2 regions of the Veillonella rodentium genome follow, and region 2 is predicted to be linked to the other one. Evidence: a T-box and tRNA genes for the amino acid it is inferred to sense, from the RefSeq annotation. Region 2 holds a T-box; the other holds one or more tRNA genes.
What was found. A T-box is a leader RNA that pairs with one kind of tRNA and senses whether it is charged. The one in region 2 lies ahead of cysS (cysteine--tRNA ligase), so its partner is inferred to be a tRNA-Cys.
Positions count from the first base shown of each region.

Region 1: it encodes a tRNA-Cys, which carries the amino acid that the T-box ahead of cysS (cysteine--tRNA ligase) is inferred to sense. The anticodon was not compared.

Region 1 covers NZ_LT906470.1:917,941-925,410, reverse strand. The annotation lists gene CKV62_RS04155 (phosphoethanolamine transferase) at 1-1,600, shown strand, start outside; gene CKV62_RS04150 (2-thiouracil desulfurase family protein) at 1,778-2,230, opposite strand; tRNA gene CKV62_RS04145 (tRNA-Leu) at 2,292-2,380, opposite strand; tRNA gene CKV62_RS04140 (tRNA-Cys) at 2,395-2,469, opposite strand; tRNA gene CKV62_RS04135 (tRNA-Gly) at 2,479-2,553, opposite strand; tRNA gene CKV62_RS04130 (tRNA-Phe) at 2,561-2,636, opposite strand; tRNA gene CKV62_RS04125 (tRNA-Asp) at 2,641-2,716, opposite strand; gene CKV62_RS04120 (MBL fold metallo-hydrolase) at 2,767-3,363, opposite strand; gene CKV62_RS04115 (TrkH family potassium uptake protein) at 3,372-4,859, opposite strand; gene trkA (Trk system potassium transporter TrkA) at 4,872-6,212, opposite strand; gene CKV62_RS04105 (CvfB family protein) at 6,218-7,120, opposite strand; gene rsfS (ribosome silencing factor) at 7,122-7,470, opposite strand, start outside.
Region 2 covers NZ_LT906470.1:1,116,810-1,124,279, forward strand. The annotation lists gene rnr (ribonuclease R) at 1-2, opposite strand, end outside; gene secG (preprotein translocase subunit SecG) at 57-278, opposite strand; gene sigH (RNA polymerase sporulation sigma factor SigH) at 290-973, opposite strand; gene rlmB (23S rRNA (guanosine(2251)-2'-O)-methyltransferase RlmB) at 1,048-1,779, opposite strand; gene CKV62_RS05055 (Mini-ribonuclease 3) at 1,772-2,257, opposite strand; gene cysS (cysteine--tRNA ligase) at 2,247-3,695, opposite strand; T-box leader at 3,746-3,948, opposite strand; gene CKV62_RS05065 (bile acid:sodium symporter family protein) at 4,111-5,064, opposite strand; gene gltX (glutamate--tRNA ligase) at 5,199-6,668, opposite strand; gene ispD (2-C-methyl-D-erythritol 4-phosphate cytidylyltransferase) at 6,668-7,470, opposite strand, start outside.

The DNA of each region.
Region 1 (7,470 bases), 200 kb from region 2:
CCTATGGGCATTGACCTTTCCGCTGCTATTTCACTGGTCCTACGTAAAGCCTCTATATTTTTATGAATTTGCCAATGATTTTCTCTTCGGTCTTCTCATCTTTATGGGGCTTTCAGGAATTCAATTTCTAATCACTCAGACTAATCGATTCCATAAAACGACATCATTTATCATGGCTATCCTCTCCATGATACTAAGCCTCATTCCGTTCCTACAAATCGGCTACTACATGACAACTTGGCATTGTTTAACTCCGGCCAGCCTTCTTGCAGTATACATGACTAATCCGGAGGAAGCCTTCGGATTTTTAAAAAATGCCGCCGGCATCCCTGGCCTAATAGCCGTCGGAATCGGTCTAATCCTTTGGACATACTTATTATATTGGTCTAATCTGGGCATGAAATATGTGGTAAATCTCAACACGACACGACCTATGCGATCCGCATTGCTCATCGCCTCGATAGCCGCATTTCTCGTATACGTGCCATTCTTTTTATTCCCCAAAACATGTATCGTAGCCAATTGGATTTCGGCCGGTGATTATGTAAAACAAATGCAGCAATATAATGATAATCATCATCTTGTATTCGATTCTTTCAATTTGGATACAACCGATACGGCTGCTAAAGAGACACCGGGTACAATCATTCTCGTCATCGGTGAATCGAGCTCTCGAGATTATATGAAAGTGTATAATCCAGCTTTTCCTTATGATGATACACCTTGGCAGGGGACTATGTATGCGGATAACAAGGACTTTATCTTCTTTGACAATGCATATTCATCCTATGTACAGACCATCCCCAGTTTAGAACGCGCCCTATCTGAGCGCAATCAATATGACGATCGGCCATTCCTCGATTCCGCCAATATTTTAGACATCGCTAAAAAAGCTGGATACACTACATCCTGGTTCAGTAATCAAGGTGTATTCGGAGAATATGATACGGCAATCTCGTTAATGGCGAAAACAGCAGATACGACGAAATGGGCGCATGAATCCTATGCATTCTCGGATCGCTACGATGAAGCGTTATTGCCCTTACTCAAAACCGTGGATCCTACCAAAAATAATTTTATCGTGATTCATATCATGGGCAGTCATATTTATTATAATGACCGTTATCCTCATGAATTCAGTAAATGGAAACAAGGGCGTTATCCTGACGGACAGGAAGCCTATGCGAACAGTCAACTCTATACGGATTGGCTGTTACAGCAAATTTATACATATGGTAAGGAAAAACTGAATCTTCAGGCTATGGTATATTTCTCCGATCATGGTGAAAGTCTCGATAAATCTCACAATCCAGACACATTCGACTTTATCATGACGCATATACCATTCTGGATTTATTTATCTCCTCAATATCGCGCTGCCTATCCACAAACAGTATCAGCCCTCAATAGTCATGAACATCAGTATTTTACAAATGATTTACTATACGATACCTTGGTAGGACTCATGCATGCACCGAGTCATAGATATGATCCGGAGCGGGATTTCAGTAACAGCAAGTATCGTTTTAACTTGCATAACCTTACTACCCTGCTCGGCGACCAACCCCTAACAAACGACCCTGTAAATGCAGGCAAATGATTTTTATATTAATTACATATATATAAATAAATATAACAGCCTCCTAAGGTTGATAGTATTTACTGCAAAACCAAGTAAATAGTTATCAAATTGCCTTAGGAGGCTGTTCCTCTGTAAATCATTTTAGATAAGTCCAAAATTATATTAAATAACTTATATAATTTCAATACTTCTATATTACTTATATTGTTCTAATAAATCGAGAACATCATCTTCTGTATAAATCTCAATGTCATGATTCAATAAACGTTCCACAGTCATACCATGTCCATTTGTAAGGGTTTTCGTAAAAGTACCATCGTAAATGCGTTTATATCCGCAGCTGGGACTTTTCGCTTTCATTAAGGCAATCTTACAATTATTCCGTAATGCTATATCTAATACGAGCTGTGCCCCATTTGAAAATGCATCCGTTACATCAGTACCATCACAAGTACAAATATTTGAACCGCATCGTTCCGCCGGCTGTCTCGGCGTATCTAACCCACCCAATACCTCCGGACAAACAGGAATTAAGTTAAATGAAGCTTCTAATTCTTTAAGGCAAGGAAGTGCATTATCCTTTCCGTCATAGCGACAAGGCACTCCGCAGAGACATTCACTGATCAATAGATTAATTTTTCTCTTCATAAATATCCCCTATAAGGTAATTACCATATAAAATAAAAAAGACTAACCTAGGTTAGTCTAATGGTGCCGAGGACCGGAATCGAACCGGTACGGTTGTTTCCAACCGACGGATTTTAAGTCCGTTGCGTCTGCCTGTTCCGCCACCCCGGCATGGATGACGTTTGTGGAGGCGGCACCCAGAATCGAACTGGGGAATAAAGGTTTTGCAGACCTCTGCCTTACCGCTTGGCTATGCCGCCATATAAAATTGGAGCGGGAAACGAGATTCGAACTCGCGACCCCCGCCTTGGCAAGGCGGTGCTCTACCACTGAGCTATTCCCGCATGTACATGGTGCCTCAGGACAGAATCGAACTGTCGACACACGGATTTTCAGTCCGTTGCTCTACCGACTGAGCTACCGAGGCATGATGGCGACCCCGATCAGATTTGAACTGACGATCTTCGCCGTGACAGGGCGACATGTTAACCGCTACACCACGGGGCCTTATCCAAAGTACTTGATTAGTATATCGGTTATCACAATATTTGTCAACACTATAACAAAAGATTTTTCATAAAACGTTCTTCATTCTGTAAGGTCGTAGAACCCTTATGTCCGGGCTCAACTATCAGGTTTTTAGGCAATGACAAAAGGTAACGAATACTGTCCAATAACTGTGATGCATTGCCATTGTAATTGTCTGTATTCCCTACATTTTGCTTAAAGAGAGTATCCCCCGTAAAAAGGTATTCTCCTATTTCAAGGCAAACCGATCCGGCACTATGCCCCGGCGTATGATGCACAGTTATCGTAAAAGGATTTAAATTCAACTCACCGGGCAACAGATCTTCACAGTCGGTATACATCTTTTTTTTATATACACTGGGACGCCGTCTAATAAGCTGTAACAGCTCTTGATCTTCCGGATGCAAATACGCAGGGATATGGTAATGCTCACAGATATCATCTAAAGCGGATACGTGATCACAATGACCATGTGTCAATAGTACGGCTAAAGGCTGTGAATCTCCTACCATATCGATTATATGATGACTATGAAAACCGGGATCAATGATTAGAGATTTTCCATCTTGAATCAATACATAACAGTTAGCCTTATATAACCCTAACGGACGTTTTATAATCTGCATCGTTCCTCCTAAAGAATTTTATAGCGTTTAAGAGGTTCTTTCTTGATAAAATAACCTTCCCAGAATTGAGGGTGTAACATGACGAGGATTGTAAATAATTCCAGACGACCTAATAACATATCAACAGATGCGATTAATTTAGCCGTATTAGGCATAACAGCAAACGAATCAGTCGGACCAAAGCCGCCAAAGCCTAAGCCTACATTGCTTAAAAATGCGGTAACAACCTGTAATGCATCATAAGTCGTCAATCCCGTACATGTCATTAAAAAAGCGGAGCCTACATAGATCAATAAATAAAGGAATATAAACTGTTGTGTCATCTGAATCGCTTTTTCCGGCATCGGCTTACCATTGATGCGCACAACCTGTACCATATCGGGATGAATTGATTTACGTAAATACAGAATACTGCTCTTAATAAGAGTAATAAGACGAATAATCTTTATACCCCCTGTAGTAGATCCGCTACAGCCTCCGAAAAAAGTACAAATGAACAGCATCATTTGCGCTGCTGCCGGCCATAAATCATAGTCACTGACAGCAAATCCGCTCCCGGTCTGTAAAGACACCAGGTTAAATGCCGAATCCCGAACGATCTGCAAGGGATCAGTATAGCCCGAATGCCATGCTAACGATATTGCCGTAACTGCAATACCAATAAATAAAACGAGCCAATACATGCGGGTTTCAAAATCATGTAAAAGAACCCCTATCCCCCGTTGCAATACCCCGTAATATATAGCAAAATTACCACCTGCAAGAATCATAAAGAATATAAACACAAAGCAAATATAATTGTTCTGCTCATAAATAAATGCACCTGCCGTAGTCGGCGTAAATCCCCCCGTAGAAATGATGGAGAATGCATAGTTTAACGCATCAAAAGGACTGAGTCCTCCCGCCCATAACATAAGGAAACATAATACGGTAAACACCACGTATAACTGCCATAATTTCAGAGCTATAGATTGTACACGAGGCATCACCACCCCGACCTTAGGTACGGATGCTTCGGCATTAAAAAAATGAGCCGCATCGGCGCCTAAATTTTTTAGAAAGGAAAGAATTAAAACGATAATCCCCATCCCGCCGATCCAGTGCATTAAACCGCGCCAAAGAATAAACGTATCCGGCAGCTCATCAACATTATAAATTATAGTAGCGCCCGTAGCCGTGATACCGGATGTAGCTTCAAAAAGGGCATCAAAACCATTAGTAAGTATTCCACTGCCTAGAAAGGGAATGGCCCCTAAAATAATCGTTAAAATCCAAATGGAAGATACTACAAGAAAGCCGTCGCGCAAACTGAAATTTTGACTGTCACGACCATAGCGAACAAGAACCGCCCCTAGTACTACGGAAAGGCCGGTAGTAATTAGAAATGACCAGTATGCAGTTTCAAATGCTATGCCATATATAAAGGGAATTATCGTAAATACCCCGTAAATATAAAGCAGCTTGCCCACCAAAGACATGACGATTTGAATGCGCATAGACCCTCCAGACTACGTAAGATACTTAAGTAATTTACTTACCGATTCAGGTAAGGTAAACATAATGATATGATCACCATCAAGAATCCTCGTGTCACCGCGAGGAACAATGGCTTCATCACCGCGTAAGATAACGCCGACCAAGGCTTTTCCGGGGAGGCGTATATCCTTTAACTGTTTGCCTGCCACCGGAGATTCATCAGTAATAGCGATTTCAATAGATTCCGCCTTACCGCCTTCAAAGGTGGAAATAGATACAACACCTTCTCCGCTACGAACAAAACGTAAAATTTGACCTGCCGTCAAGAGGCGCGGAGAAAATACGACGTCAATACCGACCTGCTCCATAAGCATTATATACTCAGGACGACCTACGCGAACTACAGTTTTCGGAATACCCATATGTTTTCCTACAAGGGCCACTAATAGATTCAGTTTATCATCATCCGTCAATGCGATGATAACATCACTATCCGCAATTTCTTCGGCTTCAAGCAGGTCAAAATCGGTACCGTCACCATTGATGACCATCGCTCTATCCACTTGAGCTGCTAACTGTTCACATCGCTCAAAATTTTTCTCAATAATCTTAACGGAAAAGCCGGCCTGTTCTAAAAGTACAGTCAGATTACGCCCCAATAAACCTGCACCGATGATGACAGCACGTTTGTAAAAAGTCGTATGATTATGAAACCATTGATTTTCTACCGTTTCTATCCCCTCTTTAAGTCCTAAAAAGAATACGCTGTCGCCGGATTGTAACTGACTTTCACCATGAGGAATAATCATTTCCCCATATCTTAGAATACCTACGAGCAGGACCCCTTCCGGGAATTGAATATCCTTCAATGTACGCCCCACTATCGGTACCTCATCATTCAGCTTGAATTCCATAAGGCGCACAGCCCCTTGTCCGAATTCCTCCACATCAATGGCAGACGGGGTTTCAAGAATTCGCAACAATTCTTGCGCTGTAACCATCTCAGGATTGATAAATAAATCTACGCCCAACTTGGCTTTCATATCGTCATCCATATGTTCAACCAGATTATTATCCCGTACACGGGCGATAGTCGTTGGCACACCCATGATTTTAGCCACTGCACAAGACAGCATATTTACTTCATCAGAATCCGTTACGGCAATAAACATGCCCACATCGGACATGTCGATTTCATTGAGCAGCTGTAAATCACTGCCATTCCCCTGGACTAAACTGACATCCAAAGTACTTTCAAGATTGTTAATGCGTTCCGGTGATTTGTCGATCACATACACATCATGATCATCCTGAAGCAATCGTTGTGCTAATGAATAGCCGACCTTACCGGCCCCTACAATGACAATTTTCATCGTCTTTATTCCTTGTCTTGTGACTCATTACCTGCGAGAGATGAACGACCGATGTCTGTAAGCAAGGTCCAACCATCCTCTTGAATAATCTTCTTTTCCTTCATCAAATGACCCAATGCCCGTTTGAAAGCCGCCTTACTGATGTTAAATTTATCTTTGATTAACATCGAGGACGACTCATCACTATAAGGCATTCTTCCTCCTCGGTTAAGGAGATATTCCATAATAATATCCCCATCCGATACGATGGCTTTTTCCTTTATAGGTCGCATTGATACATTGATACGCCCGTCATCACGTTTGAATGTAATGCGACCTTCAACCATTTCGCCCACCTTCAATTTTCTGGTCATTTCCGAACGATGCAAAAATGCAATCCATCGCTCCGGCGTAATGAAAAAGGCCCCATCGCTTGTCAAATTATAGATAGCCCCTTTTACCATCTGTCCCACAACGGCCTCCGTCGCCGCTTTAGAGGCGCGACGCATTTCGTCATCCACATCCATGGATACAGCCATGCGTCCGGATTTATCCGTATACAGACGAACCCAAACCTTTTCACCGATTTGTGGGCGACCGCGCATTTCAGCGTGAGGCATGAAAATTCCACGCTCTGTACCGACCTCGACGAAACAGCCGAAATTCGTCGTATTAATCACCTCTACATAACCGATCTGCCCAACCTTCATAGCCGGTAAACGCATCGATGCCGTCAAACGCCCTTTCGGATCCCGATATAGAAATACCTCTACTTCATCACCAATCGCAACAGGCATCATTTGCTGATCCTTGTGCAATAGAATATCATCGTTGGTATTCCCCGTTTGTCCATCTAAAAAGGCACCCTGATCGCTGGTACGCAGTACTTTTAATGTGGCAATCGTATTTTCCAACAATTCCGTCGCCATTTTAAACTCCTTCAAACGGAACTCGCTGAGCATCATTCCACAGTTCTTCTAGACCATAAAACTCACGCAATTCACTTCCGCCAAAAATATGACAAATAATATCGCCGAAATCCAAGAGAATCCACTCACCTTCTCTGTATCCTTCCCGATGACGGACGGTCATACCGAGTTCAGCACCTTTATCTTCAATTTCATCGGCAATACTTTGAGATTGCTTGATATTATTTGCACTGGTGATAAGAAAATAATCGCCCAACATGGAAATACCTTCTAAATCCAAAATTGTGATATCTTTTGCTTTCTTATCAAATTCAGCTTGTGCTAATTGCAATACAATTTCTTTAATATCT
Region 2 (7,470 bases):
AAGACTCCACATCCTTTAACATAAAAAATAAAAGCCTGCAATGCAGGCTTTCATCATTAGAATTGATTAATCATTGCTCCTAATACTAAGCTCAACACAGCAAAGATAATCCCCAATATAATCGTACATCTTGACAAGAAACCGTCTAAACCTCGTTCCTTACCGCCAAATGAGGAATCCGCGGCACCGGATACGGCACCACCCATACCGGAGCTCTTACTGTTCTGTGCTATTACAACCACAATTAATAATACGGATACGATTATTTCTAGGACCATAAAAATATTTGTCACTGTTGTCTTCCTTCCTGTGAGACTCCGACGGAGTCCAATACACGATGCTCTAAATACTTCTCTAATTTACGTTTAACCCTTTGTAACGCATTGTCTATCGATTTAACGCTGCGCTCTGTGACCTTCGCCATTTCCTGGTAAGATCGTCCATCAAGATAACCTTCCAAAACCTCCCACTCAAGATCACTCAAAATATGACCGATATTGCGCTCAATATCATCCAGTTCCTCTCGGCTGATAATCAGTTCCTCCGGATTTGTAACCTTTGCGGAAGACAGCATTTCAATCAAAGTTCGCTCCGATTCCTCCGTATAAACAGGTTTGTTTAATGATATATAGGAGTTTAACGGTGCATGTTTCTGGCGCGTAGCGGACTTGATAGCCGTTATAATTTGCCTTGTAATACATAGTTCAGCAAAAGCCCTGAATGATGCTAATTTGTCTTGTTTAAAATCACGAGTAGCCTTATAAAGCCCGATCATTCCTTCTTGGATGATGTCCTCGCGATCGGCCCCTACGAGAAAATAGGAACGAGCCTTAGCACGAACAAAATTCTTATATTTATTGACTATATAATCGATTGCAAACTCATTTTGCTCTTCCTGAGCAATGACCACAACTTGTTCATCGGTCATTTCTTTGAAATTGTAATCGGACTTGCGTGTATGAATCGTCTTCATAGTGTGCTCCTCCTTACAATCACGAGAGAAAACCCAATATAGTTTATTATACTGAAAGCATCTATGATTTTCAACTATTTAGTTTGTCTCTGTCGTACAGCCTCATACATGAGAACAGCTGCCGCTACGGATGCATTCAAAGAATTTAGACGACCATACATCGGAATTGTAACGAGAAAATCACACGCTTCCTTTACGACGCGACTGATGCCCTTTCCTTCATTCCCGATAACGAGAACCGTAGGAACCGTCATGTCAGCTTCGTACAAGGTTCGGTCTCCTTCCATATGGGCCCCCAGAACCCAAAAGCCCTGCTTTTGTAATTGCTTAACCGTCTGCGCCACATTACCGACTTGGACAAGTGGAATTTGTTCTATAGCACCGGCTGAGGTCTTGGCTACGGTGGCATTAATCGGTGCGTTATGTCGCTTCGGAATGAGTACCGCCGTAGCACCGACACATTCGGCCGTTCGAATAATTGCCCCCATATTATGAGGGTCCTCCACACCATCCGTAAGAATCAGTAACGGCACTTCATGGTCTGTCTCTTGCAATACTTCACCTAACTCTTTGAATTGTACGGCGGACACGAAAGCGATAACACCTTGATGAGGCACATCGAATTCATACTTATTCATCTGCTTAATCGGTGTAGGTCGCACCTCAATTCCTTGAGATTTTGCAAGGCCCACAATATCGGCAAGCCCTGTTTTAACCTTATCCTCACTGACCAAAATGCGTTGAATGGAGCGCCCGCTTTTAAGGGCTTCCTTGACCGCATTACGGCCTACGATGTAATTATCCATGATTCATACCTTGTAAAGTCGCGGAAAAAGCTTCACGCATCAACATTTGTAAACGTTCATCCTGACGTGTTTCATACAGAAATCCCAGAACCGCTTCAAAAGCGGTACTGCTGCGATACTCCTGAACAGAACTGCTTTTAGGGACATTCACATGACTGTTTCTGGCCCGTCTCGCTACAGCCTGTTCATCATCCGTGAAAGTAGTCTCCAACGTCTGCAAGACCTTTGCCTGAGACCTTGCACAGATAAACTCGGTCACAATGGTGTGCAATACCTGCATCTTAGAAATATTCATCTGCACCACGCGTTCACGAACGTACATTGAGTATACGGCGTCTCCGATATAGGCGAGCATCACCGCATCCGCGCCAAGGGCTTCCTCAATTGTACGACTGCGTAAATGCATAGGTTCTTTATTTAACTGATGTAGTTTTTTAACGGCTTCATTTCTTAAGAACTGAAATTGTCTAAACTTCACGTTTTTTCCACCGTGCCCCTTGAGGAGAATCTTCAATAACAATACCGATGTCCGATAGACGATCTCTGATGCAGTCCGCCAATGCCCATTGTTTTTGATCTCGACAAGCCTGACGAACGGACAGGATAACTTGCATCAATTCTCCATATTCTGCTGCATTAGCACCGGTATTACCTTCCCATGCCTTTTCAAGAACACCGATAATTTCCGTCATGAATTTAAATATGCGTTTTACTTCGGCAATAGCCTCTTGACATACAACGCCGTTGCGGCTTGAAACCTCCTGATAATAAATATTGATTTCTTTTGCCAGGCCGAACATGCTCGATGTAGCCAATGCCGTATTAAAATCATCGCTCATAGCGGCTTCAAATTCTTCTTCATACGTCTTCGCTCGAGCTAATAAACGTTGCGCTTCATCACATTCGCCCGCTTCACAGCCTTCCAAATACAATAGATTTTCAATAGCTGTACTTAAACGTTCCAAAGACTTGTTAGCCTCTTCAAGACGTTCATCGGAGAAATCCAACGGACTTCTATAATGGGTACTCAACAAGAAGTACCGCAAAGCATCCGGACTATATTGCTCTAAAATATCTTTTACCAAGAAAAAGTTATTCAGAGATTTCGACATTTTTTCGGAGTTAATGGTGATAAACCCGTTATGCAGCCAGTAACGTACTGCCGGATGTTGTCCGGAACAACCTTCGGACTGAGCGATTTCATTTTCATGATGCGGGAAAATCAAATCACTGCCGCCACCATGGAAATCAAATTCCGTACCGAGATATTTCTGACTCATGGCGGAACATTCGATATGCCAGCCGGGACGGCCATTGCCCCACGGACTTTCCCAGTACGGCTCTCCCGGTTTAGCCGCTTTCCATAAAGCGAAATCCATCGGATTATGTTTACGTCCGTCTACCTCAATACGAGCACCGGCTTCCATATCATCTAATGTACGACCGGATAATTCGCCATAATGATCAAATTTTTCAACGCTGTAATATACGTCGCCGTCAAGTTCATATGCATACCCCTTTTCAATCAAGGTGCTAATCATGGCGATGATATCATCAATATGTGTGGACACGCGAGGGTAAATATCTGCACGCTGTACACCGAGTGCATCCATCACCTCAAAGTAACTGTCGATATAACGATTTGCAATAGTATCCCAGGATACACCTTCCCCATTGGATGTATTGATGATTTTATCGTCCACATCGGTGAAGTTTTGCACATATGTAACCTTATAGCCTACATGCTTCATATACCGGCGGATTACATCCCATGTTACGAACGGACGCGCATTGCCGATATGAGGATGATTATATGGTGTTACACCACATACATACATCTTGGCTTCCCCCGGTGTCACAGGAGAGAACACCTCTTTTTGACGCGTCATAGTATTATAAACTGTAATTTCTCTCATCGTTGCCGATGCCTCCATCTTTTATAAAATAAAAAAGACCTCTCATCTCATACAGAGACGATGGTCCGCGGTTCCACTCTGTTAGGTACGTTCATACCCACTCGACGCATAACGGCGCGTGACCGGACAAACCTACCTATAATCGGAATGTCAGCTCGTGAATGCATTTCATCTACCTATCCTTAAACCCTCCCACCATCGGTTCTCGCTAAAAAGTTAGTTGTAGAGTACTTCTTTCAGTCTCAGCTATTGATATATAACCTATTTAAATATGTAATAATTGTACCAATTACGCTATATAATGTCAATGATAATAAGACAAATCCTCACCCGCGAAGACCATATGCATACCTTTTTAAACACGATACGGTCATTCGAGAATGAGGATTAACATCGTTTTACAATATCTGTCAAATTATGCTTTTTCCAACTTTTCCCGATCATCATGCTTACGGCATATACCGGCAAAAATAGATCCTGTAAAATTATGAATAATAGAAAATACCGCACCGGCCACAGCCGCTTGAGGTGTGAAGTGTTTCATGGCTAGAGACACGGATAATGCTGAATTCTGCATTGCCACTTCAATCTGCATAGCGCGCCGAGAAGAAACATCGATACTGAGTAGTTTACACACCACATACGTCACTACATAACCGCTTAAATTCTGTACTAAACAAGCTATAAAAATAATGAAGCCCGTTTCGGCGATACGTTGTTGATTGACAGCTGTAACCGCCGCCAAGATAAGCAATACAGCGATAGCGGCAATAGTAGGACAGACGGATTTAACCGGTTCAATCTTTACACCAATAAAATAGTTTAATACTATACCCAAGATGATCGGAACCAATACAATCTTTATGATTGAAATAAACATTGGCATAAACGCTATTTCAATCGACGACGTAGCTCCTGCATATAATACCACGAATAATGGAGTTAACACCGGTGCCAATAAGGTTGATACTGTCGTAGCCGATACGGACAGCGGCACATTACCGTTAGCCAAGAAGGTCATAACATTGGATGCGGTGCCGCCCGGGCAGGCGCCTAATAAAATAAATCCGATAGCTATTTCCGGAGGAAAATTAAATGCTATGCCAACCAAGAAACCTGCTAGAGGCATCCATAAAAATTGAATGACAGAAACTAAGATAACCTTTAAAGGTTGCTTAAATACATCAATAAAAACTTGCGCTGTCAATGTCAATCCCATTGCGAACATGACAAATTGTAACATATATGCCACATACGGTGTCATCCATGCAAATAGATTCGGTAACAAATAGGCTATAACAGCCGTTAACAGTACAATCCAGGACAAATAGCTATTAAATAGACGATTCACGGAATGAACAAATTGCATTATATACACTCACTTTCAAAAAAATCAAATAAAACACGCCGATAATTATAGCAAATATATAACGGTAACACAAGAAAGCCTCTTATAAACTATATGTTCATAAGAGGCTTCTTAATACCATATTATCTTAAGTATTATTTTGTAAGGTTCCCTGCAGAATCCAAGCGATGTAAACATCGTTCTTTACCGAGTAACGTTACGATATTATTCAAATCCGGCCCATGCATTTGACCTGTTAAGGCAACGCGAATCGGCATGAATACAAACTTACCTTTTAAGGACGTTTCCTTCATGACGGCCTTGATAGTTGCTTTCACGGCATCCGGCGTAATTTCATCCAATGCGGACAAAGCATTACGGAATGCAGTCAATACAGTCGGAGCGGATTCTTCATTCAAAACGGCACGTAATTCTTCTTCGTGACCTTCTTCAAGGAACACCGTATCCACCATAAACATACCCACATGATCCTTGATTTGTGCACCAAAGCTGATATGATCGCGGAACGTGGAGCATAACAATGTCAAATGATCTATATCCGCTTGATTTAAACTATCAGGAGCCAATCCTACTTCCTTTAAATGAGGTAAGCAGAGATGGAACAGTTCTTCATCAGTTAAGTTCTTCATATAATGAAAATTGATATGGTTCAACTTGTCGATATCGAATACGGCCGGATTTTTAGCCACCCGATCCATAGAAAAGGCCTCAATTAATTCATCAGGCGTGAAGAATTCATTTTCCCCTTCCGGAGCCCAGCCTAACAATGCCAAAAAGTTCACCAGAGCTTCCGGTAAATAGCCTAAATGTTTATATTGCTCTACCGATGTGGCTCCATGACGTTTGGACATCTTCTTATAATCCTTGCCGAGGATAAGAGAAATGTGACCGAATGTGGGAATATCCCATCCTAAAGCTTCATAAATAGCCATCTGACGAGGCGTATTGGATAAATGTTCCTCCGCCCGAATAACATGGGTAATCCCCATCATGTGGTCATCCATGACTACGGCAAAATTATATACGGGAATACCGTCAGATTTAACGATAACAAAGTCACCCACACCGTTGGATTCAAAGGATACATGGCCACGTACCATATCATCAAAGGTATAGGTCTTGTTCAACGGAACACGCAAACGGATTGTCGGTTTGCGGCCTTCCGCAATATATTTTGCTTTTGTCTCTTCGTCTAAATGTTCACAATGACCGTTATATTTAGGTGTTTCCCCCCGCGCCATCTGCTCTTGACGTACTTCTTCAAGTTCTTCCTGTGTGCAGTAACATTCATAAGCCTTGCCTTCATCCAATAGACGTTGTGTTACCGCTTTGTATAGTTCTAAACGTTCTGTCTGACGATACGGTCCGTTGTCACCGCCCACATCGATACCTTCATCCCAATCCATGCCTAGCCATTTCAAAGAGGCTTTGATGTTTTCCTCACTTTCACGAGTAGAACGGGTTAAATCCGTATCCTCGATGCGCAATACGAATGTCCCTTTTTCCTTACGCGCCAATAGCCAGTTAAACAATGCGGAACGGGCACCACCGATATGAAACGGCCCCGTAGGACTTGGAGCAAAACGAACTTTCATGGAACTCATTATAAAACCTCTCCTTCATATACAGAAACGACAGCCTGAGTGGCAATGCCTTCACGGCGACCTATAGCGCCTAACATCTCATTGGTTGTCGCTTTAATACTAATGCGTTCTAATGGCATATGTAGCACCGATTGCAAGTTTGCCTTCATATCATCGATATGAGGCTTTAGTTTCGGTGTTTCAGAAATAACCATAATATCTATATTATAGGCTTCAAGGCCCTGTTCTTTCAATAAGGAATTCACTTTTTCCAGTAAAAGCAGGCTTGAAATCCCCTTATATTGATCATCTTCCGGCGGGAAATAATAACCGATATCACGAAGTCCCGCAGCCCCCAACATGGCATCCATCAGCGCATGAATGAGCACATCCGCATCGGAATGTCCGTCAGGTCCCACATCCGATTCGATGTGAACACCGCCTAATATACAAGGACGCCCTGCTTTTAACTGATGAATATCATAACCGAATCCAACGCGCATACGCTTCTCCTCAATCCCCAAATATCGTTTTGCCACAGCGATATCATTGGGGGTCGTCACCTTTATATTACAGTAATCACCATCTACAATATGTACCGGCTTACCTAAATATTCGACAAGAGACACATCATCCGTTCCAAGGAATGCATCATCGCTCGCCTTTTGATAGGCCTCCTGAAATAGTTCTTTTTGAAAGCCTTGTGGCGTCTGGATCTGATAAAGCTCACTGCGTATCAATGTTTCGACAACTTTATGGTTTTTATCGATACGCTTGATTGTATCCGTTGCAGGCACACCTACCGTGGCGGCCCCATATTTAC